3 regions of the Pseudomonas sp. Ors-4-3C genome follow, and region 2 is predicted to be linked to each of the others. Evidence: predicted binding sites of a transcription regulator. Region 2 holds the regulator's gene; each other region holds the start of a gene.

Region 1 (9,737 bases), 710 kb from region 2:
GTCATCGCCGAAGTGACGTCAATGGTGCTCGAACCGCGGTCCATCTGGATCGCCATGCGCGACGGATCGTCTTTGCTTGGCACGGTGCTCAGGGTGTTGGTGGTGTTGCCGATCACCAGTGGCTGACCACTGCCGATGTACACGTCGAAGCTGGTACCGCGCTCGACGACCTGCGCACCGGTCAGCTCGGACAGCTGACGCACGGCCTCGTTACGGCTGTCGAGCAGATCGTTCGGGGCACCGCCACTGGTGGAAATCTCACCGATCTTCTGGTTCAGATTGGCAATCGAGGTCGCCAGTTTGTTCACCTGGGCCGTCATGTCGCCCAGGCTGCCGTTGATGCTGGTGTTCTGGTCGTTCAGCTGTTTGGCGATGGTGTTGAAGCGACTGGTCAGCGCCTGTGCGCCGGTCAGCACCGACTGACGGGAGGTGTCATCGGTCGCCGAGGTCGCGACGCCCTGCATCGAGGTGAAGAACTTCTGCAACACGCCGGTCAGGCCGGTGTTGGTGTCGGACAACGTGGCGTCCAGGGGCGTGGCCTGGGCCAGGTACGACGCCGCTTCGCTGTTGAGCGAAGTCGCGGTGTGCAATTGCGATTCCAGGTAGGAGTTGTAGACCCGGCGCACGTCAGCCAGGGTTGTGCCCGTGCCGATGAAAACGGTGCCGTACTGCTGCGAGGCCTTGGTGCCCTGCACGGTTTGCTGGCGTGAATAACCGGCGGTGTCGACGTTGGCAATGTTGTTGCCTGTCGTAGCCAAAGAGGCCTGGCTCGACGCCAGACCCGACATCCCGATATTGAGCAAACTCATGGTTCAGACCTTATACCTTGTGCCTTAAAAAGGCTGGGTGGAAACGCCGGCCGCAGCATAGTTTTCAAAACTGTTCATCTGCTTGGCTATCTGCGAAATCTTCGTCGCGTAGTTCGGGTCGGTCGCGTAACCGGCCTTTTGCAACTCGCGTACAAACTGTTCTGGGTTATCGGCCGACTTCACCACATCTTGATAGCGATTGTTGGTCTGCAGCAAAGTCACCAGATCGTGGAAACTGTCCTTGTACGAGGCATAGGAACGGAACTGCGCCGTCTCCTTGACCATCTGCCCGTTGCGGAACTCGCTGGTGATTGCCCGGGCCGAATCGCCGGTCCAGTTGCTGCTGGCCTTGATGCCGAACAGGTTGTGACTGCTGCTGCCATCCTGAGCGCGCATGACCGATTTGCCCCAACCGGTTTCCAGTGCGGCTTGCGCCACCAGGTAGCGCGGATCGACACCGATACGCGCGGCGGCTTCTTTGGCCATCGGCAGCATGGTGTTGACGAATTCGTCGGCGGAGCTGAAGGCGCGCTTGGCCGGCGCCAGCGGAATCTGCGCCATTGCCCGGCCGTAAATCTGCATCTGCCCGCCGGACGCCTTGGCGTCTTCGGCACGACTCAGCCAGTCGCCGTTGTACAGCGGACCGGAACCAGTGGCGGCCGTGCTCGCGGTGCGTTGCGGCAACGCATTGGCGGCAGTCGGCGTAGCGGAAGGCACCAGACCGGCGAGCAAACGATCAGCCAGTTTCGGCGGCAGAGCCAGACGACGCTTGTTGATCATTTCCATGTCGTTGGCGTGGGCCAATTGAGTGTTCGGCGCATGCAACGAACGCGAGGCCCACAACGGGCGCTCGCCATTGAGCCGTGACAGCGGGCCGGTGCCGGTAGTGCCGGCAGCAATCGGCGTCTGCACCGCAGCGGCTTTCGCCGCTTCCTGCTTGGCAGCGGACGCGGCCGCAGCCTCACCCGGCGCCATTGGCTTGTTCTTCGACATCTGCTTCATCAGCACGTCGGCCAGACCGATACCACCGCCCTCGCGGGACAGCGACACCGCCAGTTGCTGGTCGTACATTTCCTGATATTGCTTGGCCGCCGGGGTGTTCATCGGGTTGTCTTTACCCAATGCTTCGGTGGCCGAACGCATCGACTTGAGCATTTCGCCGAGGAACAGCGATTCGAATTCCTGCGCCACTTTGCGCATGTTCGCATCGCTGTTCTTGTCGCCGACCTTGAGCTGGTTCAGACGATTGAGGTCGGAGTACGAACCCGAATCGCCAGTGCCCACCAGACTGCCTTTGCGCATATCCATGGTCGCCGTCCTCAGATCACGATCAGGTCGGCTTGCAACGCGCCGGCCTGCTTCAGTGCTTCAAGGATTGCCATCAGGTCACCCGGTGCCGCGCCAACCTGGTTTACCGCACGCACGATTTCGTCGAGGGTGGTACCCGGACCGAATTTGAACATCGGCTTGGCTTCTTGCTGGGCGTTGACCCGCGAGCGCGGCACAACGGCCGTCTGCCCATTGGACAACGGGCCCGGCTGGCTGACGATCGGGTCTTCGGTGATGGTCACGGTCAGACTGCCGTGGGTCACGGCGGCCGGCGAGACTTTCACGTTCTGGCCGATGACGATGGTGCCGGTACGCGAGTTGATGATGACTTTCGCCACCGCCTGACCCGGGTCGACTTCAAGGTTTTCGAGGATCGACAGGTAGTCGACGCGCTGGCTCGGATCGAGCGGCGCCGTCACACGAATCGAACCGCCATCGATGGCTTGCGCCACGCCAGGGCCGAGCATGTCGTTGATCTTGTCGACGATGCGCTTGGCGGTGGTGAAGTCGGAACGGTTGAGGTTCAGCGTCAGGCTGTTGCCCTGGTTGAAACCGCTCGGCACCGAACGCTCCACCGACGCACCGCCCGGGATGCGACCGGCCGACGGAACGTTGACGGTGATCTTCGAACCGTCGCGACCTTCAGCATCGAAACCGCCGACCACCAGGTTGCCCTGAGCGATGGCGTAGACGTTGCCGTCGATACCCTTGAGCGGGGTCAGCAACAGGGTGCCGCCGCGCAGGCTCTTGGAGTTACCGATGGAAGACACGGTGATATCGACCTGCTGCCCCGGTTTGGCGAACGCCGGCAGATCGGCACTCACCGACACCGCCGCGACGTTTTTCAACTGCACGTTGCCCGATCCCGGCGGCACCTTGATGCCGAACTGCGAGAGCATGTTGTTGAAGGTCTGCAGGGTGAACGGGGTTTGCGTCGTCTGGTCGCCGGTGCCGTTAAGCCCAACCACCAGGCCGTAACCGATCAATTGGTTGGAGCGCACGCCGGAAATACTGGCGATATCTTTCAGCCGCTCGGCGTGGGCACCAAAGGCTGCGGACATCAATGCCGCAGCCAGCATCAGGTGTTTGAAGTTCAAAGTCGCCACCTAGAAAGGGAACAGCGGGCTGAGGAAGAAACGGTCGAACCAGCCTGGCTGACTCGCATCGGCAAACGAACCGGTGCCCGAGTAGGTGATGCGCGCATCGGCGACCCGGGTCGACGACACGGTGTTGTCGGTGGCGATGTCATCGGCACGCACGAGACCGGCGATCCGCACCAGCTCGTCGCCGGTGTTGAGGGTCATCCACTTCTCGCCGCGCACGGCGATGATGCCGTTGGGCAGCACGTCGGCCACGGTCACGGTGATCGAACCGGTCAGGGTGTTGCCCTGCGCCGCCTTGCTGTCACCCTTGGTTGCACGGTCGCCGCTGTAGCCGACATCCAGACTCAGGTCATTGCCACCCAACGGGTTGTTGGTGGTGCCACTGCCGCCGAACAGCGAGGTCAGGCCGATGCCGGTCTTGCTGTTCTTGGCCACTTGGGAGTTGGCGCTTTTGCTGGCCTGGGTCTTCTCGTTCAGGGTGATGGTGATGATGTCACCGACCCGGAACGCCTTGCGGTCGCTGTACAGGTTCTGCTCGAAGCCAGCCTGATAGATCGAGCCATTGTTGGCTGCAGCCGGCAACGGCGTACGCGGCAATACCGGGGCATAGTAAGGGTCATTGGGCTTTGGCGGCGGAGCGACGCAGCCCGCGAGCGAGACGACCCCACCCAATGCCAGAACAGATACGAAGCGTTTCATGACCCTTACCTCACGGTGTTGCAGGCGGCCTCATGGCCGCCTCATAGACTGATTACAGATTCTGCGTTACGAACGAGAGCATCTGGTCGGCGGTGGAGATCACCTTGGAGTTCATCTCGTAAGCGCGCTGAGTGGTGATCATGTTGACCATCTCTTCAACGGTGCTGACGTTGGAACCTTCCAGGGTGTTCTGCAGCGTGGTACCGAAACCGTTCAGGCCCGGGGTGCCGATTTGCGGCGCGCCGGAAGCAGCGGTTTCGAGGAACAGGTTGTTGCCCACTGCTTGCAGACCGGCCGGGTTGATGAAGTCGGCGGTTTGCAGGTTGCCGATCACCTGAGCAGCCGGGTTGCCTGGCACTGTGATCGACACGGTGCCGTCGGTGCCGACGGTGAAGCTCTGCGCGTTATTCGGGATGACGATGGCCGGCTCCAGGGCGAAACCGCTGGCGTTGACGATCTGGCCGTTGGAGTCGAGGTGGAAAGTACCGTCACGGGTGTAGGACGTGGTGCCGTCCGGCTGCAGGATCTGGAAGAAACCGCGACCGTCGATGGCCATGTCCAGCGGCTGCTCGGTGGTTTGCAGGCTGCCGGCGGTGAAGTTTTTCTGCGTGCCGACGATGCGCACACCGGTACCCAGTTGCAGACCCGACGGCAGTTCGCTGTCCTGGGTCGACTGGGCGCCTGGCTGACGCTTGATCTGATACAGCAGGTCCTGGAATTCGGCACGGTCACGTTTGAAACCCGTGGTCGAGACGTTCGCCAGGTTGTTGGAAATGGTGGTCAGGTTGGTGTCCTGGGCGGACAGACCGGTTTTGGCAACCCATAGAGCCGGAAGCATTCGATTCTCCTCGTGCGCCTGTTTTACGGCGCGACGTTCTGATAATTAGCTGATCTGCAAGACCCGAGCCATGGCCTGGTCGTCGTCTTTGGCGGTGTTCATCATCTTGACGTGCAACTCGAACTGCTTGGCCAGGGCCAGCACCGAGGTCATTTCTTCCACGGCATTGACGTTGCTCGACTCAAGGAAACCCGACACCAGTTTGACGTTGGCATCGGCCGGCGCAGGCTGGCCGTCCTTGGTGTAGATCGAGCCATCGAGGCCCTTGTTGAGGTTCTTGATGTCCGGGTTGACCAGTTTGATCCGGTCGACTTCCGCCATGACGCGCGGGCCTTCGCCCATCGCACGAATACTGATGGTGCCGTCTTCACCGACTTCGACCTGCTGCTCCGGCGGCACGGCGATCGGCCCGCCGTTGCCCAATACCGGCATGCCGTTACCGGCGCGCAATACGCCGAGGGCGTCGATGTTCAGGCTGCCGGTGCGCACGTAGCTTTCGCCGCCGTTGGGGTTCTGCACGGCAATGAAACCGTTGCCGGTCACGGCGACGTCAAGGTCACGCCCGGTCTGCACCAGCGAACCGGCGGTGAAGTCGGTGGCGGGCCGTTCGCTCATGGCAAACGCACGCGCCGGAAAGCTGTCACCGAACACCGGCATCGAACGCGCCTGCTCCAGGTCGCGCTGAAAACCATTGGTGGAGATGTTCGCCAGGTTGTTGGCATGCGCCTTTTGCGCCAGTGCGTTCTGACTGGCGCCGGTCATTGCCACATAAAGGTACTTGTCCACACTCTTTCCTCTGCATGCCGGACGTTTGCCGCCCACCGCTGTACTGCTGAGCCATAAGCAATTTGCAGACCAACTTTTTTCTGGCGGCTTGCGGCCCGGTAAACAAAGGACTTGAGGGGGTTTGCGGGGAAATTGAAAATGTATCGAAGTCGAAAAACCGGCGGTGTTATGCCGCTGGGCGGCAATCCCGTTTTTTGCAGATGGAAATAAAACCTGTGGCGAGGGAGCTTGCTCCCGCTCGACTGCGAAGCAGTCGCAAACCCGGCGAATGCGGTATATCTGATTCACCTTATTGAATGGATTTGGGTTTGCTGCGCAACCCAGCGGGAGCAAGCTCCCTCGCCACAATGGTCAATCGGCTGGGTCTTTACCGACTTCGTACTCACGCAGCTTGTTGGCAATAGTCGTATGCGAAACCCCCAGCCGCTTGCCCAACTGCCGACTGCTCGGGTGTTCGGAATACAGGCGCTCGAGCACCGCTTTCTCGAAGCGTCCGACGATCTCGTCCAGCCCGCCCTCCAGCGAGAAATCGCCAAGCGGCTGACGCACGCCGTAATCCGGCAGGCGAATGTGTTCGACCTTGACCGTGCCGCCCTCGCACAGCGAAACCGCCTGAAACAGCACGTTTTCCAGCTGCCGCACGTTGCCCGGCCAGTGGTAATGACTGAGCCGATCCATCGCCGCCGGCGCCAGTTTCGGCAGCGAACAGCCGATCTGCCGACTGGCCTGATCGAGGAAGTGCTCGACCAACGGGGCCAGACCGTCGAGGCATTCGCGCAGTGGCGGGATGTGCAGCGAAAGCACGTTCAAGCGGTGATACAGATCCTGACGAAACTCGCCGCGCGCGCACAATTCGGACAGGTCGACCTGGGTCGCGCAGATCACTCGCACGTCCAGATACACTTCTTCGTCGCTGCCGACCCGGCGGAAGCAGCCGTCCTGCAGAAAGCGCAGCAGTTTCACCTGCAAGCGCGGGCTCATTTCCCCGACGCCATCGAGGAACAGCGTACCGCCCGCCGTCAGCTCCAACAGGCCGAGCTTGCCTTCGGCGCGCGCACCTTCGAACGCGCCGGGGCCATAGCCGAACAGCTCGGTCTCGGCCATCGACTCCGGCAGCCCGGCGCAATTGAGCGCCATCAGCGGCGACTGCCCGCGCGGGCTGGCGAGGTGACAGGCGCGGGCCAGCAACTCTTTACCGGTGCCGGTTTCGCCTTCTATCAATAGCGGCGCATCCAGCGGCGCCATGCGCCGCGCTTCACGCACGACAGCGGCCATCACTTTCGAGCTCTGGAAGATACTGTCGAAGCCGCGCAGTTCCTGCTTGCGCACGTTATAGATACGCTCACCAACGCGGTCGGCGCGGTGCAAGGTCAGCACCGCACCGGCCATGGCTTCACTGTCGTCGTGCTCCGATTGCAGCGGCGCGATGTCGGCGAGAAAGATGTCGCCCTTGACCTTGACACGCATGCCGTTGATTCGCGACTTGTTGGCACGCACCAGTTCCGGCAAATCGAAATCCTCGGCATAGCGCGACAGCGGAATCCCCGGCACCTCGTCCACCCGCACCCCGAGCAACTGCGCCGCCGCGCGGTTGGCGGCGACGATCGAGCCACCCATGTCGATCGATAGCACCGGGAATTCCAGCGCGCCGAGCAACGCGTTCAACTCCATGTGCCGACGCTCGCTGGGCATCAGCCCGACGCGCTTGACCCCAAACACCCCGGCAATCGCCTCGAACTTCGGCCGCAGCGCCTGGAACTGGATGTTGATCAGGTTCGGACAATGCAGATAGATCGCGTTGCCGTGCTCGCCGCCGACCTCGCCGCGTGCAACGTTGATCCCGTACTCCACCAGCAGGTTGAGGATGTCGCGCAGGATGCCGATGCGGTTCTGGCAGTGGACTTTGATACGCATAAAAAGAGGCCCGACAAGGATGAGGGGTTGAACACAATCCCTGTGGGAGCGGGCTTGCTCGCGAAGACGGTGTGTCAGTCGCCATTCATTCAGCTGACACACCGCTTTCGCGAGCAAGCCCGCTCCCACAAGAGATTTGCGCTGCGGTTTGGCCTGACTTTTCTGTCGAGGCGCGCAGATAGTTGTCAAGATTATGTGACAGCCACGACCCTTTTCAAACCTGCAAATCACCGCAAATGCGAGATACCGGCCAAAGCGTAACGATTTTTTTACGAAATACGGCGAATTTTCCTACACAGAGACCGCTCAACCTGCTGCATCCAACCCCGCACTCGGGTAATCCTGAGCCCATCGCTGGACATAACAAGAACGAATTCCCCTAGCAGGAGAGCAGTATGAAGCAGACGCAGTACGTGGCCCGCGAGCCCGATGCGCAAGGTTTTATCGACTACCCCGCCGAAGAACACGCGGTGTGGAACACGCTGATCACTCGCCAGCTGAAAGTGATCGAGGGTCGGGCGTGCCAGGAGTACCTGGACGGTATCGAAAAACTCGGTCTGCCCCACGACCGCATTCCGCAGCTCGGCGAAATCAACAAGGTACTCGGTGAAACCACCGGTTGGCAGGTTGCCCGCGTTCCGGCACTGATTCCCTTTCAAACCTTCTTCGAATTGCTCGCCAGCAAACAGTTTCCGGTGGCCACGTTCATTCGCACCCGCGAAGAACTGGACTACCTGCAAGAGCCGGACATTTTTCACGAGATTTTCGGTCACTGCCCGCTACTGACCAACCCATGGTTCGCCGAATTCACCCACACCTACGGCAAGCTCGGCCTGCAGGCCACCAAGGAAGAGCGCGTATATCTGGCGCGTCTGTATTGGATGACCATCGAGTTCGGCCTGGTCGATACCCCGCAAGGCAAACGCATCTACGGTGGCGGCATCCTGTCCTCGCCAAAAGAAACCGTTTACTCGCTGTCGGACGAACCCGAACATCAAGCCTTCGATCCGCTGGAAGCGATGCGCACGCCGTATCGCATCGACATTCTGCAGCCGCTGTACTTTGTCTTGCCGAACCTCAAGCGCCTGTTCGACGTCGCCCATGAAGACATCATGGCCATGGTCAAGCAAGGCATGCAGCTGGGGTTGCATGCTCCGAAGTTTCCGCCAAAACCGAAAGCCGCGTGATCCGCGTCTTTTGCTGACAATTGAGTCTGTCAGTCGCCGCCACTTTGGTTTAGCGTGACGGTATTGACGGGCCGATAGCTTCTATAAAAAAAACACACTCGATTTCAGGAATCACACCATGTCCACTTTGAACCAAGCCCACTGCGAAGCGTGCCGTGCCGATGCGCCACAAGTCAGCGACGAAGAACTGCCGATCCTGATCAAGCAGATCCCGGACTGGAACATCGAAGTTCGCGACAGCATCATGCAGCTGGAGAAGGTCTTCCTGTTCAAGAACTTCAAGCATGCGCTGGCGTTCACCAACGCTGTCGGCGAGATCTCCGAGGCCGAAGGTCACCACCCGGGCTTGCTGACCGAGTGGGGCAAAGTCACCGTGACCTGGTGGAGCCACTCGATCAAGGGTCTGCACCGCAACGACTTCATCATGGCCGCACGCACTGACGAAGTGGCCAAGACCGCAGAAGGACGCAAGTAATGCACTTCGACGCCATCGGCCGGGTACCCGGCGACCCGATCCTCGGTTTGATGGAGGCCTATGCGCAGGACACTAACCCGCGCAAGTTCGACTTGGGCGTTGGCGTCTACAAGGATGCCCAGGGCCTGACGCCGATCCCCGAAGCGGTGAAAATCGCCGAGGCGCGACTGGTCGAAAGCCAGGACACCAAGACCTACATCGGTGGTCACGGCAATCCGCTGTTCGGCAAGGTCATCAATGAGCTGGTGCTCGGCGCCGACTCGAAGCTGATCGCCGAACAGCGCGCCGGCGCCACCCAGACCCCGGGCGGTACCGGCGCGCTGCGTCTGGCAGCCGACTTCATCGCCCAGTGCCTGCCGGGCAAGGGCGTATGGCTGAGCAACCCGACCTGGCCGATCCACGAAACGATTTTCGCGGCGGCCGGGGTCAAGGTCAGTCACTACCCTTATGTGGGCAGCGACAACCGCCTCGACGTCGATGCGATGCTCGCTGTGCTTAACGAAGTGCCGCACGGCGACGTGGTGCTGCTGCATGCGTGCTGCCACAACCCGACCGGTTTCGACCTGAATCATGACGACTGGCACCGCGTGCTCGACG
Region 2 (9,737 bases):
GGGAAACGCGACAGGTGGCTCGGTAGGTTGCGCGCATCAATCGACACAGCCACCAGCGGCTGGGCCAGTTCGGTGTGGATCAGCGCGCGTTCGGCCAGTTCCGGCAGCAGACCGGCCGGCAGGTTGTCGATGCAGTAGTAGCCGTTGTCCTCAAGGACATCCAGGGCAGTGCTTTTACCCGAGCCGGAGCGGCCGCTGACGATGATCAAGCGCATGATTAATGCCCGTTTTGCTCGCTCAGGACGACCTGATACAAGGCTTCGTTACTCGGTGCGCTGCGCAGTTTTTCGCGCACTTCCTTGCGATCGAGCATGCTGGCGATCTGGCGCAGTAATTCCAGGTGGGCATCGGTGGCAGCTTCCGGGACCAGCAGGACAAACAGCAGGTCAACCGGCGCACCGTCGATGGCATCGAAATCGATAGGCGCATCAAGGTGCATCAAAGCGCTGACAGGCGCTTCACAGCCTTTGAGGCGACAGTGGGGAATGGCGATGCCGTTGCCGAAACCGGTGGAGCCGAGTTTCTCACGGGCGATCAGCGCCTCGAAGACATCTTGCATCTCCAGACCCGGCACTTCGCGGGCGATCAGGTTGGCAATCTGTTCGAGGGCTTTCTTTTTACTGCCGCCCGGCACGTTCACCAGGGAACGGCCGGGGGTCAGGATACTTTCAAGTCGGATCATGGGTTGGGGGTGTTAACGACCTGTCGCGCCCTGGAGGAGGCTCTGGGTCTTTTCCTTATGCTTTTTGAGTTGGCGATCCAGCTTGTCGGTCAGTGCGTCGATCGCAGCGTACATGTCGGTATCTTCTGCGTTGGCGACCACTTCGCTGCCGGGAATATGCAAGGTGGCTTCGATTTTCTGCTTCAGCTTTTCGACGCACATCGTGACCTGCACGTTGGTGATCTTGTCGAAATGGCGCTCCAGTCGTTGGAGTTTTTCCTCGATATAGGAACGCAGAGGTTGGGTCACTTCCAGTTGGTGTCCACTGATGTTGACTTGCATACAGCTTCTCCTTCGTTGCCAGTGCATAAAGCGGCAGGCCGAAGAGCCTGCCACTGGAACGCTGTAACGTGGCTTACATCAACCGCTTGCGTTCGCTCGAAGGCGCGATCCCGAGGGATTCGCGGTACTTGGCGACGGTGCGGCGAGCCACCTGAATGCCTTGTGCCTCCAGTAAACCAGCGATCTTGCTGTCACTCAACGGCTTTTTCTGATTTTCCGCCGCAACCAGTTTCTTGATGATCGCGCGAATCGCCGTGGACGAGCATTCGCCGCCTTCGGAGGTGCTGACGTGGCTGGAGAAAAAGTATTTCAGTTCATAAATGCCCCGTGGGGTATGCATGAATTTCTGGGTAGTGACGCGGGAAATCGTCGATTCGTGCATGCCGACCGCCTCGGCGATGTCGTGCAGGACCAACGGTTTCATGGCTTCGTCGCCGTACTCCAGGAAACCGCGCTGATGCTCGACGATCTGGGTCGCCACTTTCATCAGGGTTTCGTTGCGGCTTTGCAGGCTCTTGATGAACCAGCGCGCTTCCTGCAACTGATTGCGCATGAAAGTGTTGTCGGCGCTGGTGTCGGCGCGACGGACAAAACCGGCGTACTGTGCGTTGACCCGCAGACGGGGCACCGACTCCTGATTCAGCTCGACCAGCCAGCGTTCGTTGTCCTTGCGCACAATGACGTCCGGCACCACGTACTCGGCTTCAGTCGATTCGATCTGCGAGCCCGGGCGCGGATTCAGGCTCTGCACCAGTTCGATGACCTGACGCAGCTCATCTTCCTTGAGCTTCATACGCCGCATCAGCTGGCTGTAGTCGCGACTGCCGAGCAGATCGATGTAATCGCTGACCAGACGCTTGGCTTCGTTCAGCCACGGAGTCTTGGCCGGGAGCTGGCGCAGTTGCAGCAACAGGCATTCGCCGAGGTTGCGGGCGCCGATGCCGGCGGGTTCGAACTGCTGGATGCGGTGCAGGACGGCTTCGATCTCGTCCAGCTCGATGTCGAGTTCCGGATCAAAGGCGTCGAGAATTTCTTCGAGGGTTTCATCGAGGTAGCCCTGATTGTTGATGCAATCGATCAGGGTCACGGCGATCAGGCGGTCGGTGTCGGACATCGGCGCCAGGTTCAATTGCCAGAGCAAATGGCTCTGCAGGCTTTCCCCGGCAGAGGTGCGGGTGGTGAAGTCCCACTCGTCGTCATCGCCGCTGGGCAGGCTGCTGGCGCTGGTCTGGTAGACATCTTCCCAGGCAGTGTCGACCGGCAGCTCGTTGGGAATGCGCTCGTTCCATTCACCTTCCTCCAGGTTGTCCACCGTCGGGGCGGTTTCCTGGTATGACGGTTCCTGAATGTCGGTGTTGGGCTTTTGTTCGGCGTTGTCGGCCAAAGGATCGGAGTTGTCGAAGTCGTCGCCTTCTTCCTGGCGTTCGAGCATCGGATTGGATTCCAGGGCCTCCTGGATTTCTTGTTGCAGGTCCAGGGTCGACAATTGGAGCAGGCGGATGGCCTGTTGCAGCTGCGGTGTCATCGTCAGCTGCTGGCCCATTCTCAAGACTAGCGATGGTTTCATGGCAGGGGCTTAACACCTTATTCGCCGGCGCGCATGCGCCATCCACTACAGGGCGCCGAAGCGCCAAACTTAAGCAAATTATATGCCTGAAACTGTCGTGTTTGCCTAGAGCGCTGTAACAATAAAAGCGTATAAAAGCCTGCTTCATCGATACAGCACCCGGAGGCTGGCCAAGTGCCTTGGTGCTTACAGGCGGAACTCGTGGCCCAGATACACTTCCTTCACCAGATCGTTGGCAAGGATGGTCGCAGCATCGCCTTCGGCGATCAGTTGACCGTCGTTGACGATGTAGGCGGTTTCGCAGATATCCAGGGTCTCACGCACGTTGTGGTCGGTGATCAGAACACCGATGCCCTTGGCCTTGAGGTGGTGGATGATCTGCTTGATGTCGCCAACCGAGATCGGGTCGACACCGGCGAACGGTTCGTCGAGCAGGATGAATTTCGGTGCGGTCGCCAGTGCGCGAGCGATTTCCACCCGGCGGCGTTCACCACCGGACAGGCTCATGCCGAGGTTGTCGCGGATGTGGCTGATGTGGAATTCCTGCAGCAGGCTTTCCAGTTCCTTGCGACGACCGGCCTTGTCGAGTTCCGCGCGGGTTTCGAGGATGGCCATGATGTTATCGGCCACCGACAGTTTGCGGAAGATCGACGCTTCTTGCGGCAGATAGCCGATACCGGCCTTGGCGCGGCCGTGCATCGGCTGATGGCTGACGTCCAGATCATCGATCAACACGCGGCCCTGATCGGCCTGCACCAGGCCGACGATCATATAGAAGCAGGTCGTCTTGCCGGCGCCGTTCGGGCCGAGCAGGCCAACGATCTGGCCACTGTCGATCGACAGGCTGACGTCGCGCACAACCTGGCGGCTTTTATAGGCCTTGGCCAGGTGTTGAGCTTTCAGAGTTGCCATTACTGGGCCTTTTTCTCGTCGTTTTTCGGCTTCGGCTGGATCACCATGTCGATGCGCGGACGCGCCTCGGTGACTTTACTGCCGGTAGCGCGGCCGGCGCTGGCCAGTTTTTTCACCGTGTCATAGACGATTTTTTCGCCCTGAGTGGTGTTGTTGTCCTTGTCGACAACCTTGGCCTTGTCGATCAGCACGACGCGATTCTGCTGCGCGTGATACTGGATGGTCACGCCCCAGCCCTGCACAGGTTTTTTGTCGCCGGCAGTCTGCAGTTGCTCGAAGTAGGCGAGGTTGCCCACCGAGGTCACTACGTCGATTTCGCCGGTCGGGGTGCGAGTCAGGGTCACGGTATTACCGGTCACCTTCATCGAGCCTTGGGTAATGATCACGTCACCTTTATAGGTGGCAACGCCATTCTTGTCGTCCATCTGGGCATCGTCGGCCTGAATGCGAATGGGCTGCTCTTGATCGTTCGGCAGAGCCCAGGCGCTCACGCTTCCCAGTGCTGCGCCCAGACTGAGCAAAATAGGGAGGGTTTTAACGAGCCTCATACTGTCCTCTTACGTTAGATAGCAGGTGTATCCTGCTTTCCTTCAAATACGCCTTCATTCCCACGCCAGTCGATACACCCCCAGCGCCGTCGATTCTAACGGGTTGCGCGGTCTGCGCATATTGCTGCTGCGGGAACACTGTCATGCGTGTGCTGGTGATCAAGGTGTCGCGGTTCTTTTCGTCAGTACGCTTGACGCGTACGGAATCGATCAGTTCGACCTCGGTGCCGCCTGAATTCACTTCACCGCGCTCGCTGGTCACGTGCCACGGAAACTCGGTGCCGCGGAACATGTTCAGGTCGGGTTTGGTGACAAGCGTCACATCCGTCGCTTTCAGGTGCTCGGCCTTGTCCGACGTCATCTCGTATTGCAGCTTGCCGTCCGGGAGGTACTGAAAGGTGTGTGTATTGGTGGCGTACCAGTCGATGGCTGTGTCTTCGGCCTTGGCTGCAGGCTTGTCGAGGAAGCGTTCCGGACTGATATTCCAGTAGCCGACCGCTGCAAACATGGCAGCGATACAGCCGAACAGCAGGAAGTTGCGAAATTTTTTGCTAAACATGATTTGGCTCACAGGTACGCGGCGTTGGCCGCATCGAGGCGGCCCTGGGCGCGCAGGATCAATTCGCAGAATTCGCGGGCGGCACCTTCGCCACCACGGGCCCGAGTGACGCCATGGGCGTGTTCGCGCACGAAATCGGCAGCATTGGCGACGGCCATGCCCAGGCCTACGCGGCGGATCACCGGCAGGTCAGGCAAGTCGTCACCGAGGTAGGCGACCTGTTCATAGCTTAGGCCCAGTTGCTGCAGAAGACCGTCCAGAACCACCAATTTGTCTTCGCGGCCCTGAAACAGATGCGGGATGCCGAGGTTCTTCGCCCGGCGCTCAACCACCGGCGTCTTGCGGCCACTGATGATGGCCGTCTCGACACCGGCATTCATCAGCATCTTGATGCCTTGGCCGTCGAGGGTGTTGAACGTCTTGAATTCGCTGCCGTCTTCAAGGAAGTACAGGCGCCCGTCGGTGAGGACGCCGTCGACGTCGAACACTGCCAGTTTGATCGCTTTGCCGCGTTGCAGCAGATCGCTTGTCATTACATCACTCCTGCACGCAGCAGATCGGAGAGGTTGAAGGCGCCAATCGGGCGATCTTCTTCGTCCACGACCACCAGTGCGTTGATTCGGTGGTCTTCCATGATTTTCAGCGCTTCGGCGGCGAGCATCTCGGGCCGTGCGGTCTTGCCGTGTGCGGTCATGACCTGGTCGATGGTGGCGCTGCGGATGTCGATGCTGCGATCCAGGGTGCGGCGCAGGTCGCCGTCGGTGAAGATCCCGGCCAGCTTGCCATCGGCTTCAAGGATGACGGTCATGCCCAGACCCTTGCGGGTCATTTCCATGAGCGCGTCCTTGAGCAGGGTGCCGCGTTGCACTTGCGGCAGCTCTTGCCCGGCGTGCATGACGTTTTCCACTTTCAGCAGCAGGCGTCGACCCAGGGCACCGCCCGGGTGGGAAAAAGCAAAATCTTCGGCGGTGAAACCACGCGCTTCCAGCAGCGCCACGGCCAGGGCATCGCCCATGACCAGCGCTGCGGTGGTCGAGGAAGTCGGCGCCAGGTTCAGCGGGCAGGCTTCGTGCTCGACGTGAACATTGAGATTGACTTCGGCGGCCTTGGCCAACGGCGACTGCGGATTGCCGGTCAGGCTGATCAACTGGATACCCAGGCGCTTGATCAGGGGCAGCAAGGTGACGATTTCGTTGGTCGAGCCGGAGTTGGAGAGGGCGAGAATCACGTCGTCACGGGTGATCATGCCCATGTCGCCATGACTGGCTTCGGCGGGGTGGACGAAAAATGCCGGGGTGCCGGTGCTGGCCAGGGTCGCGGCAATCTTGTTGCCGACGTGCCCGGATTTGCCCATGCCGACCACGACCACACGGCCTTTGCTGGCCAGAATCATCTCGCAAGCGCGTACGAAATCGGCGTCGATATGGGGCAACAAGCCTTGTACGGCTTCCACTTCGAGGCGGATGGTGCGTTGTGCCGATTGAATCAGGTCGCTGGATTGGCTCATGTCAGAAATCGTATAGCCCGATGAAAAGGCGGCGATTATAGCGGTTATGTTGAAAAGCCTCACGCAAGTTCGTTGTGCTTTGTCATTCCTCGTAACCAAAACCCTGAAAAAGCGCGGCCGCGCCTGTCATATCGCTGAACACAGGGGGGCATGGGCCTTGGGCGCTTGGCCTTTGCAGTGATATAGTTCGCCGCCAGTTCGGCCTGCCCGGGAGGTATGTGCTTTCTGCGGAAAGCCAGGCGTCCGAGTGAGAGGCTGCATCGCAAGGAGTTTAGATGAGTGCCGATAACGCCTACGCGGTCGAGCTGAAGGGAGTCTCCTTCAAGCGCGGTGCGCGCAGCATTTTCAATAACGTCGATATTCGCATCCCGCGTGGCAAGGTTACCGGCATCATGGGACCTTCCGGGTGCGGCAAGACCACTTTGTTGCGCTTGATGGGTGCACAGTTGCGTCCTTCCAGCGGCGAAGTCTGGGTCAACGGCCAGAACCTGCCGACGCTGTCGCGCAGTGATCTGTTCGATGCGCGCAAGCACATGGGCGTGCTGTTTCAGAGCGGCGCGCTGTTTACCGATCTCGATGTCTTCGAGAACGTCGCTTTCCCCCTGCGCGTTCATACCCAATTGCCGGATGAAATGATCCGCGACATCGTTCTGCTCAAATTGCAGGCGGTCGGTCTGCGCGGCGCCATCGAGCTGATGCCCGACGAACTGTCCGGCGGTATGAAGCGTCGCGTGGCGCTCGCCCGGGCAATTGCGCTCGATCCGCAGATTCTCATGTACGACGAGCCTTTCGTCGGTCAGGACCCGATCGCCATGGGCGTGCTGGTACGCCTGATCCGTCTGCTCAACGATGCGCTGGGGATCACCAGTATCGTGGTCTCCCACGATCTGGCCGAAACCGCGAGCATCGCTGACTACATCTATGTAGTGGGTGATGGTCAGGTGCTGGGGCAGGGCACGCCGGACGAGTTGATGAATTCGGATGAGCCGCGTATTCGCCAGTTCATGACCGGCAACCCCGATGGCCCGGTGCCGTATCATTTTCCAGCGACGGATTACCGCGCAGATCTTCTGGGGAAGCGCTGATGCGCAGAATTTCATTAATAGAACGCGTACGCCGTTTCGGCGAGGCGGCGATCGACGCCGTTGCGGTGTTTGGTCGTGCGACCCTGTTCCTGTTCCACGCCCTGCTGGGTCGTGGCGGCATCAGCGGCGGTTTTGGCCTGTTGGTCAAGCAGCTGCATTCGGTTGGCGTGATGTCGCTGGTGATCATCGTCGTGTCCGGGATTTTCATCGGCATGGTGCTGGCGCTGCAGGGCTTCAGTATTCTGTCGAGCTACGGTTCGGAGCAGGCGGTGGGGCAGATGGTGGCCCTGACGTTGCTGCGTGAACTGGGTCCGGTGGTGACGGCCTTGCTGTTTGCCGGGCGTGCCGGTTCGGCGCTGACCGCGGAAATTGGCAACATGAAGTCCACCGAGCAGCTTTCCAGCCTGGAAATGATCGGTGTCGATCCGCTCAAATACATTATTGCCCCGCGTCTGTGGGCCGGTTTCATTTCCCTGCCGGTGCTGGCGATGATTTTCAGCGTGGTGGGGATCTGGGGCGGTTCGTGGGTGGCTGTCGACTGGCTTGGCGTGTATGAAGGTTCCTACTGGGCGAACATGCAGAACAGCGTGAACTTCACCAGCGATGTGCTCAACGGCGTCATCAAAAGTATCGTTTTCGCCTTCGTCGTGACCTGGATCGCCGTATTCCAAGGCTATGACTGTGAGCCCACTTCCGAGGGCATCAGTCGCGCCACCACCAAGACCGTGGTATTCGCCTCGCTGGCGGTACTGGGCCTGGACTTTATTCTGACCGCTTTGATGTTTGGAGATTTCTGATGCAAAACCGCACCCTGGAAATCGGTGTCGGCCTGTTCCTGCTGGCAGGGATCCTGGCCTTGTTGCTGCTTGCCCTGCGGGTCAGTGGCCTGTCTCCGACTTCGACCACCGACACCTATAAACTGTATGCCTACTTCGACAATATCGCCGGTTTGACGGTCAGAGCCAAAGTGACCATGGCCGGTGTGACCATCGGCAAGGTCACGGCCATCGATCTGGATCGCGACAGCTTCACCGGGCGGGTAACCCTGCAAGTGGATAAAAAGGTCGACAACCTGCCGACCGACTCCACAGCGTCTATCCTGACCGCTGGCCTGTTGGGCGAGAAGTACATCGGTATCAGCGTGGGCGGGGAAGACACCCGTCTGAAGGATGGTGGAACCATCCACGACACGCAGTCGTCTCTGGTACTGGAAGACCTGATCGGTAAATTCCTGCTCAATACCGTTAGCAAAGACGCCAAATGAGGAGCTTTTGAATGATCTCTACCTTGCGACGTGGCCTGTTGGTGTTGCTCGCGACACTGCCACTGCTGGCTAACGCTGCGCCTGGACAGTCGGCGCACGATCTGGTTCAGGACACCACGAACCGGATGCTGGCCGACCTGTCGGCCAATAAAGAGAAGTACAAGAAGGATCCGCAGGACTTCTACACGGCGCTGAACACCATTGTCGGTCCCGTGGTGGATGCCGAGGGCATTTCCAAGAGCATCATGACCGTCAAGTATTCGCGCAAGGCAACGCCTGCGCAGATGCAGACGTTCCAGGAAAACTTCAAGCGCGGGCTGTTCCAGTTCTATGGCAACGCTTTGCTCGAGTACAACAACCAGGGCATTACCGTAGATCCTGCCAAGGATGAGTCCGGCGATCGCACCAGCGTCGGCATGACCGTCAAGGGCAACAACGGCGCGATCTATCCAGTTCAATACACGCTGGAGAAGATCAACGGCGAGTGGAAACTGCGCAACGTGATCATCAACGGCATCAACATTGGCAAGCTGTTCCGTGACCAGTTCGCCGATGCGATGCAGCGCAATGGCAACGACCTGGACAAGACCATCAATGGTTGGGCCGGTGAAGTGGCCAAGGCCAAGGAAGAAACCGACAAAGCTGCCGCGAAGCCAGCGCAATGAGTGAGGCGGCAATACGTATGAGTGACGTCGACGAGCTATTGCTCAGTGGAGTACTGGATTACCGCACAGGTCCCGACCTGCGCAAGGAAGGCCAGGCGCTGATCAAGTCCAGCAAGGCGACGTCGCTGGTCATCGATTGCTCGGCAGTGAAGAAGTCCAGCAGCGTCGGCTTGTCCCTGCTGCTGTGCTTCATGCGCGATGCCCAGGCGGCCGGCAAGGTTGTCAGCATCCGCGCGATGCCGGAAGACATGCGCGAAATCGCTCAGGTCAGTGAGCTGACCGAGTTGCTGGCGCACCCCTGAACCCGCATCGATAAAAAAGCCCCCCGTCAGAGTCCTGCCAATGCGGGGTTCGCAGGCGCGGGGCTTTTTTGTATGATGTCCGACCCGTGCGCACAGGGCGCCGATTGAGGTTGAGCATGCAGGCCGTAGAAGTGAAGAGCTTCCTTGAAGGGAAGCTGCCAGGAACGCAGGTGGAAGTTGAAGGCGAAGGCTGCAACTTTCAGCTGAACGTGATTAGCGATGAACTGGCGGCGTTAAGCCCGGTCAAGCGTCAGCAGAGCATCTATGCCCATTTGAACCCGTGGATCGCCGATGGCAGCATCCATGCGGTCACTATGAAATTTTT
Region 3 (9,737 bases), 970 kb from region 2:
CGCACGGTTTCAAGGGCCTGCACGAACAACAGCCGGTCACGCACATCCTTGGGTGAAATCTGCCCGTCGGCCTTCTCGAAGCGCGTCTTCAACTCCGGCCACAGATGCTTCTGACCACCCGCCGGGTAATCGTAGAATCCACCGCCGGCAGCTTTGCCCGGACGCTTGTATTCGTTGAGCAGCAAGTCAATCACGGCGAAGGCCGGGTGTTCTATCAGCGGTTTCCCTTCCGCTTGCAGGTCTTTGGCCGTTTGTTGACGGATATGGCTCATCAGGCTGAGGGAAACTTCGTCGGAGATCGCCAGAGGCCCGACCGGCATCCCGGCCTTGCGCGCTTCGGTCTCGATCATCGGCGCGCTCACGCCCTCGCCGAGCATGGCGATGCCCTCATTGGTGAAGGTGCCGAACACCCGCGAGGTAAAGAAGCCACGACTGTCGTTGACCACGATCGGGGTTTTCTTGATCTGCAGAACGAAGTCGAAACCCCGAGCCAGGGTTTCAGCGCTGGTCTGCGCGCCTTTGATGATTTCCACCAGCGGCATTTTGTCCACCGGACTGAAGAAATGCAGGCCGATGAATTTGCTCTGATCGGGTACTGCGGTCGCCAGTCCAGTGATCGGCAAGGTTGAAGTGTTGGAGGCAATCACTGCATCAGAACCCACTATTTTTTGCGCTTCCGACGAGACCGTCGCCTTGAGTTCACGATCCTCGAACACCGCCTCGATGATCAGGTCGCAACCCGCCAGATCGGCATCGCTTTCGCTGGTCTGAATCCGCGCCAGCACCGCCTCGCGTTTTTCAGCCGTCATCTGCCCTCGGGCGACTTTCTTGTCGAGCAGCGCCGCCGAATGAGCCTTGCCCTTATCGGCCGCCGCCAGATTGATGTCCTTGAGCACCACATCGATACCAGCCGAGGCGCTGACGAAAGCGATCCCGGCACCCATCATGCCCGCACCGAGCACGCCGACCTTGCGCGTGACGTAAGGCGCGAATCCTTGAGGACGCGAGCCACCGGCGTTGATCTCATTGAGCTGGAACCAGAAGGTGCCGATCAGGTTTTTCGAGATCTGCCCGGTGGTCAGTTCGGTGAAGTAACGGGTTTCGATCAGGTGTGCGGTGTCAAAATCGACCTGCGCGCCCTCCACCGCCGCGCAGAGGATTTTCTCCGGAGCCGGCAACGTGCCCTGGGTTTTACTGCGCAGGATCGACGGCGCAATTGCCAGCATCTGTGCGACTTTCGGATTCGACGGTGTGCCGCCGGGGATCTGATAGCCCTTCACGTCCCAACGCTGCACCGCGCTCGGGTTGGCGACAATCCACGCGCGAGCCTTGGCCAGCAACTCGTCACGATCCGCCGCCAGCTCATCAATCAAACCGGCCTGCAACGCTTGTTGCGGGCGCACCTTCTTGCCTTCGAGCAGGTACGGCAGTGCCTTTTCGATGCCGAGCATGCGAACCATGCGCACCACCCCGCCACCGCCCGGCAGCAGGCCCAGCGTCACTTCAGGCAGACCGAGTTGCACCGCCGCATCGTCCAGCGCCACCCGGTGATGGCAGGCCAGACAGATTTCCCAGCCACCGCCAAGCGCCGCGCCGTTGATCGCCGCAACCACCGGTTTGCCGAGGGTTTCCAAAGTGCGCAATTGCGCTTTGAGGCTCAGCACCATGTCATAGAAGGCTTTGGCTTCGGGTTTGCCGACCTTGATCAGCTCATTGAGGTCGCCGCCGGCAAAGAAGGTTTTCTTCGCCGAGGTGATGATCACCCCGGCGATGCTGTCTTTTTCCGCCACCAGCCGCGCAACGCAAGCGCCCATGGCCTCGCGGTACACGGCGTTCATGGTGTTGGCGCTCTGGCCCGGCATGTCGATGGTGAGGACGACAATGCCGTCCTGGCCTTTTTCGTAACGAATGGCTTCGCTCATAACAAGGTTCCTTGAATTCGGGGCTCAGAGGCGTTCGATGATGGTGGCAATGCCCATGCCGCCGCCGACACACAGCGTCGCCAGGCCGTAGCGCAGACGCCGGGCTTCCAGTTCATCGAGCAGGGTGCCGAGGATCGCGCAACCGGTGGCGCCCAGCGGATGGCCCATGGCGATCGAGCCGCCGTTGACGTTGACCTTGTCCGGGTCCACCGCCATGTCCTTGATGAACTTCAACACCACCGAGGCAAACGCCTCGTTGACCTCGAACAGGTCGATGTCCTCCACGCGCAGACCCGCCTTGGCCAGGGCCTTGCGCGTAGCCGGCGCCGGACCGGTGAGCATGATCGTCGGGTCGGTGCTGGTGACGGCCGTGGCGACGATGCGCGCCCGCGGTTGCAGGCCCAGCGCGCGGCCCTTGGCTTCGGAGCCGATCAACATCAGTGCCGCACCGTCGACGATCCCGGAGCTGTTGCCCGGCGTGTGCACGTGGTTGATCCGCTCGACGTGGCTGTAAACCCGCAGCGCTGTGGCATCAAAGCCCATCTGGCCGATCATTTCGAAACTCGGCTTGAGTTTGCCCAGGCCTTCCATCGTCGATTCGGCGCGAATGAATTCGTCGTGGTCGAGCAGGATGATGCCGTTCTGATCCTGCACCGGCACCAGCGACTTGTTGAACGAACCGTCAGCCCGCGCCCGCGCAGCTTTGTGTTGCGAGTGCAACGCGTAGGCATCGACGTCGTGGCGGCTGAAACCTTCAAGGGTGGCGATCAGGTCGGCGCCGACGCCCTGCGGAGTGAAGTGGCTGTGCAGGTTGGTCTGCGGGTCCAGTGCCCAGGCGCCGCCGTCGCTGCCCATCGGCACCCGCGACATCGACTCGACGCCACCGACCACCACCAGATCCTCGAAGCCCGAGCGCACTTTCATCGCGCCGAGGTTGACCGCTTCCAGACCCGAGGCGCAAAAACGGTTGATCTGCACGCCGGCCACGCTGACGTCCCAGTCGGCCACCTGCACCGCTGTCTTGGCGATGTCGGAGCCTTGATCACCGATGGGCGTGACGCAGCCGAGCACGACGTCATCGACCTGACTGGTGTCCAGCGCCGTGCGGCTTTGCAGCGCGGTCAACAACCCGGCGACCAGATTCACCGGTTTGACACTGTACAACGCGCCGTCGGCCTTGCCTTTGCCGCGGGGCGTGCGTAACGCATCGAAAATCAAAGCTTGGGTCATGACGTCCTCGAACCTGTGCGGTGAGTGAAATTCGTAGTGTCACTGTTGGCCCGAGCGCTCATGGATTCAATGACCACAGCGCTCAATGACGTTGACGCGCACGCTCAGACGGACGGTCATCCACCCGCAGGTGAACCGGTTCAGGTCAGCGAGTTGTCTAGCAAGCGGGCGGCGAAGAAGCTGGCAATACGCCTCATGCGTTTTTTATCGCAAACGGCAGCTAATACATATGAAATGGATCTAAGCCAAGCGTGACGCGGCCTCTAAGGTAGTACATGTACGTCAGGGTCGTCGGGTTTTGCCGGGGCCGACGTCCTTCAACAGGAAGTGCAGCGTTTGCCGTCATGGATATGCAGGCAAACATCAGGAAATAACAAAAAAGGCGGTCAAGCCATGTTCAAACAACCGAAAGTTCGTCAAGCAGGACTCATTCTTTTCGCCACGACGCTGTTGTTGATTTTGCCCAATCTGACCAAGGTGATTGGCTGATTCAAGCGGCAGGCGCCCGTTATCGCCAATGAAAATGTGACTGGCCCGCTACCCGGGCCAGCCTGGCTGTGCCAACCTTTGTGCACTTCCACGACATGGACGGCGAACATTTGAAAACGCTCATTGCGTTCTGGGCCTTGCTGCTGAGCATGCCCTTGTCTGCGGCGCAGCTCACGCTGGAGCTGGGCGCGAATAGTCGCACCTGGCAGACCGAGGAATTGCTCAAGCATCCGCAGGTGCAAACCCTCACCATCAAGAACGATGTGTCCTACAAAAAGGACATGACTTATCGCGCCGTGCCTGTGGCAGCGCTGCTCACAGGCATCAAGCCCGACGATCACTTGCAAGCCGTGGCGCTGGACGGTTTTGCCGCAGAATTGAGTGCTGCACCGCTGCTCAATAGCAAAGGGGCGCGGGCGTGGCTGGCGATTGAGGACCCGGCGCAGCCGTGGCCGCCGCTGTCGGAAGGCAAGCACAGCGCCGGGCCGTTCTATCTGGTGTGGACCGACCCGCAGGCCGGCAACATCAGCCCGGAGCAATGGCCGTTCGAAGTAGCGAGCATCAAGCGCATGGCGCCGGTGGCCGAGCGCTTCCCCGCGCTGCTGCCGGATCCCAAGCTGAAAGCGGATGACCCGGTGAATCAGGGTTTTGCCCTGTTTCAGAAAAACTGCCTGGCTTGTCATCGCCTGAACGGCGCGGGGGATGCGCAATTTGGGCCGGACCTGAACATTCCGTATAACCCCACAGAGTATTTCGGCGCCGATTTCCTCAAGCGCTACATTCGCGATCCACAGAGCTTGCGCCAGTGGCCTCAGGCGAAGATGCCGGGATTTTCGGCAGAGGTGTTGCCGGAGAGGGATTTGCAGTTGTTGATCGGCTATTTGCAACACATGGCTGGGCGCAAGATTAAGCCCTGATGCAACTCCCCATGTGGGAGCGAGCCTGCTCGCGAAAGCGGAGTTTCAGACACCACATTGCTGACTGATAAACCGCTTTCGCGAGCAGGCTCGCTCCTACAGGGTTTTGTGTGAAGCAAATTACTGTTGTTGCACGGAGATAACCGGCGTCGGCGACACGAACACCTTCGCATGCATCTGCTCACTCCCGCCGCCCCGGCGCATGCCGCGTACCGGGCAGGCGTCCAGATAATCCAGGCCCACCGCCAGTTTCAAGTGCCGCTCCGGTCGGGCCAATTGGTTGGTCACATCAAAGCTGTACCAGGCGTCATCCAGCCACGCTTCGGCCCAGGCGTGACTGGCCAGGTGCTCGGCGTCCTCGCTGTACAGATAACCCGACACATACCGCGACGGAATCCCCAGGCTGCGCGCGCACGCCAGAAATGCATGGGTGTGATCCTGGCAAACCCCGGCGCGCCCGGCGAAGGCTTCGGCGGCGCTGGTGTCGACTTCGGTCGAACCCGGCGTGTAGGTCATGTGCTGATTCAAGCCGTGCATCAGGTCGATCAGCGCCGTGCGATCACGCCGCTGCTTGCAGGATCTTGCCGCGAACGCCCGTAGCGCCTCGTCCGCCTCGGTCAAACGGGTGAAGCGCAAGAACGGCAGCGCCGACTGGCTCTCATGCTCGGCTTCGCGCAATTCGTCGATATCGACCTGCCCCCGGGCGCCGATGATGATCGCTTCGTGCGGCTCGTCCATGGTCAGCACATGCAGAATATTGCCGAACGGATCGAGCTGGGCACGCACCGGACGCGGCAGGTCGAGCTGCCAGCTCAACACGTGCTGACGCTCGCTGTCGTGCGGGGTCAGGCGCAGATACTGGATGCTCGCCCGCACCTGATCTTCATAGTGATAGGTGGTCTCGTGGCTAATGGAAAGTCTCATGCAGCCTCCAGGTATGAACTGTGAATCGCGTTGCCCAGCTGGCGCACCAGCGGGATGAATTCGGTGAGCCAGGCGTGCAGGCCTTCGGCGAGGATTTCGTTGATGCCGGTGTAACGCAGCCGCGCGTCCATCTCAGCGGCGAGGCGTTGTGCCGGACGGCCGTTGGCGCCCGGCAACTGGGCGAGGATCTGGTCGATTTCCTCGGTGCAGGCACGCAACGAACGCGGTACATCGGCGCGCAACAGCAACAGCTCCGCGACATGCCGGGCGCCGGGTGCGTCGCGGTAGATCTCGGTGTAGGCCTCGAACGACGACAACGCCCGCAGCAGCGCACTCCATTGATAGTAGGCGTGGGCGGTGCCGTCACTGACGGCCTCGGCCTGATCGCCAGCCATTTCATAGCGCGCATCGAGCAGGCGCAGCGTGTTATCCGCACGCTCGATAAACGTCCCCAGACGAATGAAGCGGAATGCATCGTTGCGCATGATCGTGCCGTAGGACGCACCACGGAACAGGTGCGAGCGCTCCTTGATCCACTCGCAGAAGCGGCTCATGCCGTAACGGCTGAGGCCCTGTTCGGCAATGCCGCGAATCTCCAGCCAGGTGGCGTTGATGTTTTCCCACATGTCCGCGGTGATCCGCCCGCGCACCGCATGCGCACTGGCCCGTGCCGCACCGAGGCAGCTGTAGATGCTGGCCGGGTTGGCCGCATCAAGGGCGAAAAAGTGCAGCAGGCGTTCGGCGTGCAGTTCGCCGTGACGCTCCAGGTAATCGTCGAGGGTGCCGGTGATCAACAGCGGCATGGCCAGTTCGTGCAGACCGTCGCCGCGACCGTCCTGCGGCATCAGCGACAGCGAATAGCTGACATCGAGCATGCGCGCGAGATTTTCCGCCCGCTCCAGGTAACGCGACATCCAGTACAGATCCGAGGCAGTTCTACTTAACATGGCAAGCTTCCTTCAATCCTCGACCACCCAGGTGTCCTTGGTTCCGCCACCCTGGGAGGAGTTCACTACCAGGGAGCCTTCGCGCAGGGCGACACGGGTCAAACCACCGGGCACAACCCGGGTTTCGCGGCCCGACAGCACAAATGGACGCAGGTCGATATGGCGCGGCGCAATGCCGTTTTCGACAAAGGTCGGACAGGTCGACAGCGACAGCGTTGGTTGCGCGATATACGCGTGAGGCTTGGCTTTGATCCGCTCGCGGAACGCATCGATTTCCGCCGTCGTCGACGCCGGCCCCACCAGCATCCCGTAACCGCCGGAGCCCTGAGTCTCCTTGACGACCAGATCCGGAAGATTGGCCAGTACGTGGGAAAGTTCAGAGGGGTTGCGGCACTGCCAGGTCGGCACGTTCTTCAGAATCGGTTCTTCATCGAGGTAGAAACGGATCATCTCGGTGACAAACGGGTACACCGATTTGTCATCCGCAACCCCGGTACCGATGGCATTGGCCAGCACCACGTTGCCCGAGCGATAGGACGACAACAGTCCCGGTACACCGAGCATCGAATCGGGATTGAACGCCAATGGATCGAGGAACGCGTCATCGAGACGGCGATAAATCACGTCCACCGCTTTCGGCCCGTCGGTGGTGCGCATGAAGACCTTGTCGTCGCGCACGAACAGATCGGCGCCCTCCACCAGTTCAACGCCCATTTCCCGTGCCAGAAAGGCATGTTCGAAGAACGCACTGTTGAAGCGCCCCGGCGTCAGCACCACCACACTCGGGTCATCGATCGGGCTGGAACTCTTCAGCGTGTCGAGCAACAGGTTCGGGTAGTGGTCGATGGGCGCAATGCGCTGGGCGGCGAACAGCTCGGGGAACAGGCGCATCATCATCTTGCGGTCTTCGAGCATGTAGCTGACGCCGCTCGGGGTGCGCAGGTTGTCTTCGAGCACGTAATAAGTGCCGTCGCCATCGCGCACCAGATCGACGCCGGAGATGTGCGAATAGATGTCGCGGTGCAGATCCAGGCCCTGCATCGCCAACTGATACTGCTCGTTGGCCAGCACCTGTTCGGCGGGGATGATCCCGGCCTTGATGATGCGCTGCTCGTGATAGAGGTCGGCGAGAAACATGTTCAACGCTTTGACCCGCTGGATGCAGCCACGCTCGACGATCCGCCACTCGCTGGCGGGAATGCTGCGCGGAATGGTGTCGAAAGGAATCAGGCGCTCGGTGCCCTGCTCGTCCCCATAGAGCGTGAAGGTGATTCCGGCCCGGTGGAACAGCAGATCGGCCTCACGTCGCCGTTGTGCCAGCAACTCGTCAGGCGTGTCGGCCAGCCAGCGGGCGAACTCGCGGTAATGCGGGCGGACCTGGCCGCCGACATCGTACATTTCATCAAAATAGGTGCGGATCATGCCGTACTCCTTGTCACCCGGACCTACAGGCCTTCGCAAGGCCCGTGCCATCGGCATAAACGCTTTGATTTCAATCGCTTGGATAATCACGCCGCAAGCACCGCACCATTCCTGTGCGACAAATGCCCCAAGCTGATTGCCCCCGCCTCATTGCGACGCAGTGCTGTCGCCTATCACCAGCATAGTCAGAGTTGATTTCACTGCCTGGGTCGGCCTACGGATAATCGCCGCATCCGCTGAAAACTTCCTTGTTGAAGGCTTCAGCCCAACTGATCCGGACTGGCAGCGCAGTCCCCGCAGGCCGTAACCCTGACCGGTTTCCTCTCCTTATCGGTCTTCCCTTTTAGCCACCCTCTCCGGTGGCTTTTTTTTGCACGGGATTCTTGTTTCAGGGTTTTGCCAGAGCATTCTCAGGGCTGGAAACGACAACGGCCGACCCGAAGGTCAGCCGTTGCTCGACAATAGTTGCGCTGAATCAGTTAAGACGATAGCGATTGCGCACCTCCTGCTTCACGCCCCAGCCCTCGATGATGCCGCCCAGCGGCTCGACCACGGCAGAAAATCCCTGCTCGAAATCGCCAATGTCGTCATACGTTGCGTACATCACTTTGCTCAGTTCCAGCGACCAGGCGCCATCGTCGCGCGCACTGACCTGGGCATTGATGGATTCACCACGGAATTTACCTGCCGCCCTGCGCGCCCGCTCCTCGTCCGGGAAAATGGCGTAGAACTCGATGGGATGGAACCGGGAAAAGTCGAAACCGCCTTCTTTCATGCGGCGCAGTACGTTGCTGCTGATGTCTTCTTGATAGGCTGTGCTCATGAAACGTCCCCCTCGCATAGATGGATAGACTTTCCGTATTCCCGCCCCGGGCCTTACAGGCCGAAGTGCATCGGCAACAGGGTTGCCGGCGGGAAACAAGCATGTAGCTGACAAGACCAGACCTTAGCGATTGTTTCGCTGATCTCGCTTGCAGAGTAGCCCCAAGACAGAGGCGCTGCCAAGGCCTGGTACTTCAAGTGACAGGAAGAATTTCAGATTGGAGTGATGCTGCGGATTTCGATGCTGTTCTGGGCTTTCAGATTTTTCGCACCTGCATCCGGGGTTCGCCCTTCCAGATCATTCATATCCAGTTCGGCGGCCACCGGCAGGAGCCGTTCCTTGATCAGGCGTGCAGCCTCGTCGTCGCTGGGGCATTCCGCGCGCTCGAACACCTCATCGACAATTTCACCATGATCGTCCACGAAAGTGACTTTCCACTTTTGCATCGGTGCCTCCTCGATCAAACCCGCAAATGGGCTTACTTCTATCTCGACTTTTGGCGAGATTGATCGTTCAAAAGGATTGCAGCAGACGAACATGAAAAAAACATCATTTTCATGGCTGGAAAAATTGTGTGGCGAGGGAGCCTGCTCCCGCTGGGCTGCGAAGCGGCCCCAAAATATTTTGCGATCGCAGACTTTGTGAGTGCTGCGCACTCAAGCGGGAGCAAGCTCCCTCGCCACAAGGAATCCATCGGCCTGGTCAGTCGTTGCTTGGCTTGTTGATCGCCTTCAGCACGTACTGCGGCAACGCGAACGCGCCGATGTGGATTTCCGGGTTGTAGTAGCGGGTGACGATGCCGCTGCCGATGAAGCGCTGTTGCAGGGTTTCACGGCTCAGCTTGCGGTAGGCCGGATTGGTCGAGCCCCAGGCGAAAGTCATCGAACCGCCGATGTAGGTCGGCACGGCCGCCTGATAGAAGTGCCAGTCCGGGAACAGGCTGCGCAGGCGGCCGGCAGTGGTTTTGACTTCATCGATCTGCATGAACGGCGTGCCGTTCTGAGTCACGAGGATCCCGCCTTCGTTCAGGCAGCGGTGGCAGGCCTGGTAGAAGTTTTCCGAG

Evidence for each region. Region 2 encodes sigma-54, which starts transcription at its own class of promoters, with help from an activator protein. Its sites were predicted from a motif close to ANTGGCATNNANNTTGCTNT; they were not measured.
Region 1: a site for sigma-54 is predicted at 5,619-5,638, ahead of ACVHNU_RS04290 (flagellar basal body rod protein FlgF). Genes of this name have one in related genera too.
Region 3: a site for sigma-54 is predicted at 7,884-7,903, ahead of ACVHNU_RS05515 (circularly permuted type 2 ATP-grasp protein). Genes of this name have one in related genera too.

What each region holds. Positions count from the first base shown of each region.
Region 1 is NZ_CM146900.1:914,805-924,541, reverse strand. It holds gene flgK (flagellar hook-associated protein FlgK) at 1-809, opposite strand, end outside; gene flgJ (flagellar assembly peptidoglycan hydrolase FlgJ) at 834-2,117, opposite strand; gene ACVHNU_RS04305 (flagellar basal body P-ring protein FlgI) at 2,129-3,217, opposite strand; gene flgH (flagellar basal body L-ring protein FlgH) at 3,245-3,940, opposite strand; gene flgG (flagellar basal-body rod protein FlgG) at 3,993-4,778, opposite strand; gene ACVHNU_RS04290 (flagellar basal body rod protein FlgF) at 4,824-5,564, opposite strand; gene ACVHNU_RS04285 (sigma-54-dependent transcriptional regulator) at 5,916-7,478, opposite strand; gene phhA (phenylalanine 4-monooxygenase) at 7,874-8,665, shown strand; gene ACVHNU_RS04275 (4a-hydroxytetrahydrobiopterin dehydratase) at 8,784-9,140, shown strand; gene ACVHNU_RS04270 (amino acid aminotransferase) at 9,140-9,737, shown strand, end outside.
Region 2 is NZ_CM146900.1:204,493-214,229, forward strand. It holds gene rapZ (RNase adapter RapZ) at 1-215, opposite strand, end outside; gene ptsN (PTS IIA-like nitrogen regulatory protein PtsN) at 218-682, opposite strand; gene hpf (ribosome hibernation-promoting factor, HPF/YfiA family) at 695-1,003, opposite strand; gene ACVHNU_RS00880 (RNA polymerase factor sigma-54) at 1,077-2,570, opposite strand; gene lptB (LPS export ABC transporter ATP-binding protein) at 2,757-3,482, opposite strand; gene lptA (lipopolysaccharide transport periplasmic protein LptA) at 3,482-4,030, opposite strand; gene lptC (LPS export ABC transporter periplasmic protein LptC) at 4,017-4,589, opposite strand; gene ACVHNU_RS00900 (KdsC family phosphatase) at 4,598-5,122, opposite strand; gene ACVHNU_RS00905 (KpsF/GutQ family sugar-phosphate isomerase) at 5,122-6,096, opposite strand; gene ACVHNU_RS00910 (ATP-binding cassette domain-containing protein) at 6,372-7,181, shown strand; gene mlaE (lipid asymmetry maintenance ABC transporter permease subunit MlaE) at 7,181-7,978, shown strand; gene mlaD (outer membrane lipid asymmetry maintenance protein MlaD) at 7,978-8,445, shown strand; gene ACVHNU_RS00925 (MlaC/ttg2D family ABC transporter substrate-binding protein) at 8,457-9,110, shown strand; gene ACVHNU_RS00930 (STAS domain-containing protein) at 9,107-9,412, shown strand; gene ACVHNU_RS00935 (BolA family protein) at 9,529-9,737, shown strand, end outside.
Region 3 is NZ_CM146900.1:1,176,898-1,186,634, reverse strand. It holds gene ACVHNU_RS05540 (3-hydroxyacyl-CoA dehydrogenase NAD-binding domain-containing protein) at 1-1,922, opposite strand, end outside; gene ACVHNU_RS05535 (acetyl-CoA C-acetyltransferase) at 1,947-3,152, opposite strand; gene ACVHNU_RS05530 (c-type cytochrome) at 3,737-4,558, shown strand; gene ACVHNU_RS05525 (transglutaminase family protein) at 4,679-5,482, opposite strand; gene ACVHNU_RS05520 (alpha-E domain-containing protein) at 5,479-6,429, opposite strand; gene ACVHNU_RS05515 (circularly permuted type 2 ATP-grasp protein) at 6,442-7,851, opposite strand; gene ACVHNU_RS05510 (ribonuclease E inhibitor RraB) at 8,327-8,674, opposite strand; gene ACVHNU_RS05505 (hypothetical protein) at 8,887-9,120, opposite strand; gene speE (polyamine aminopropyltransferase) at 9,377-9,737, opposite strand, start outside.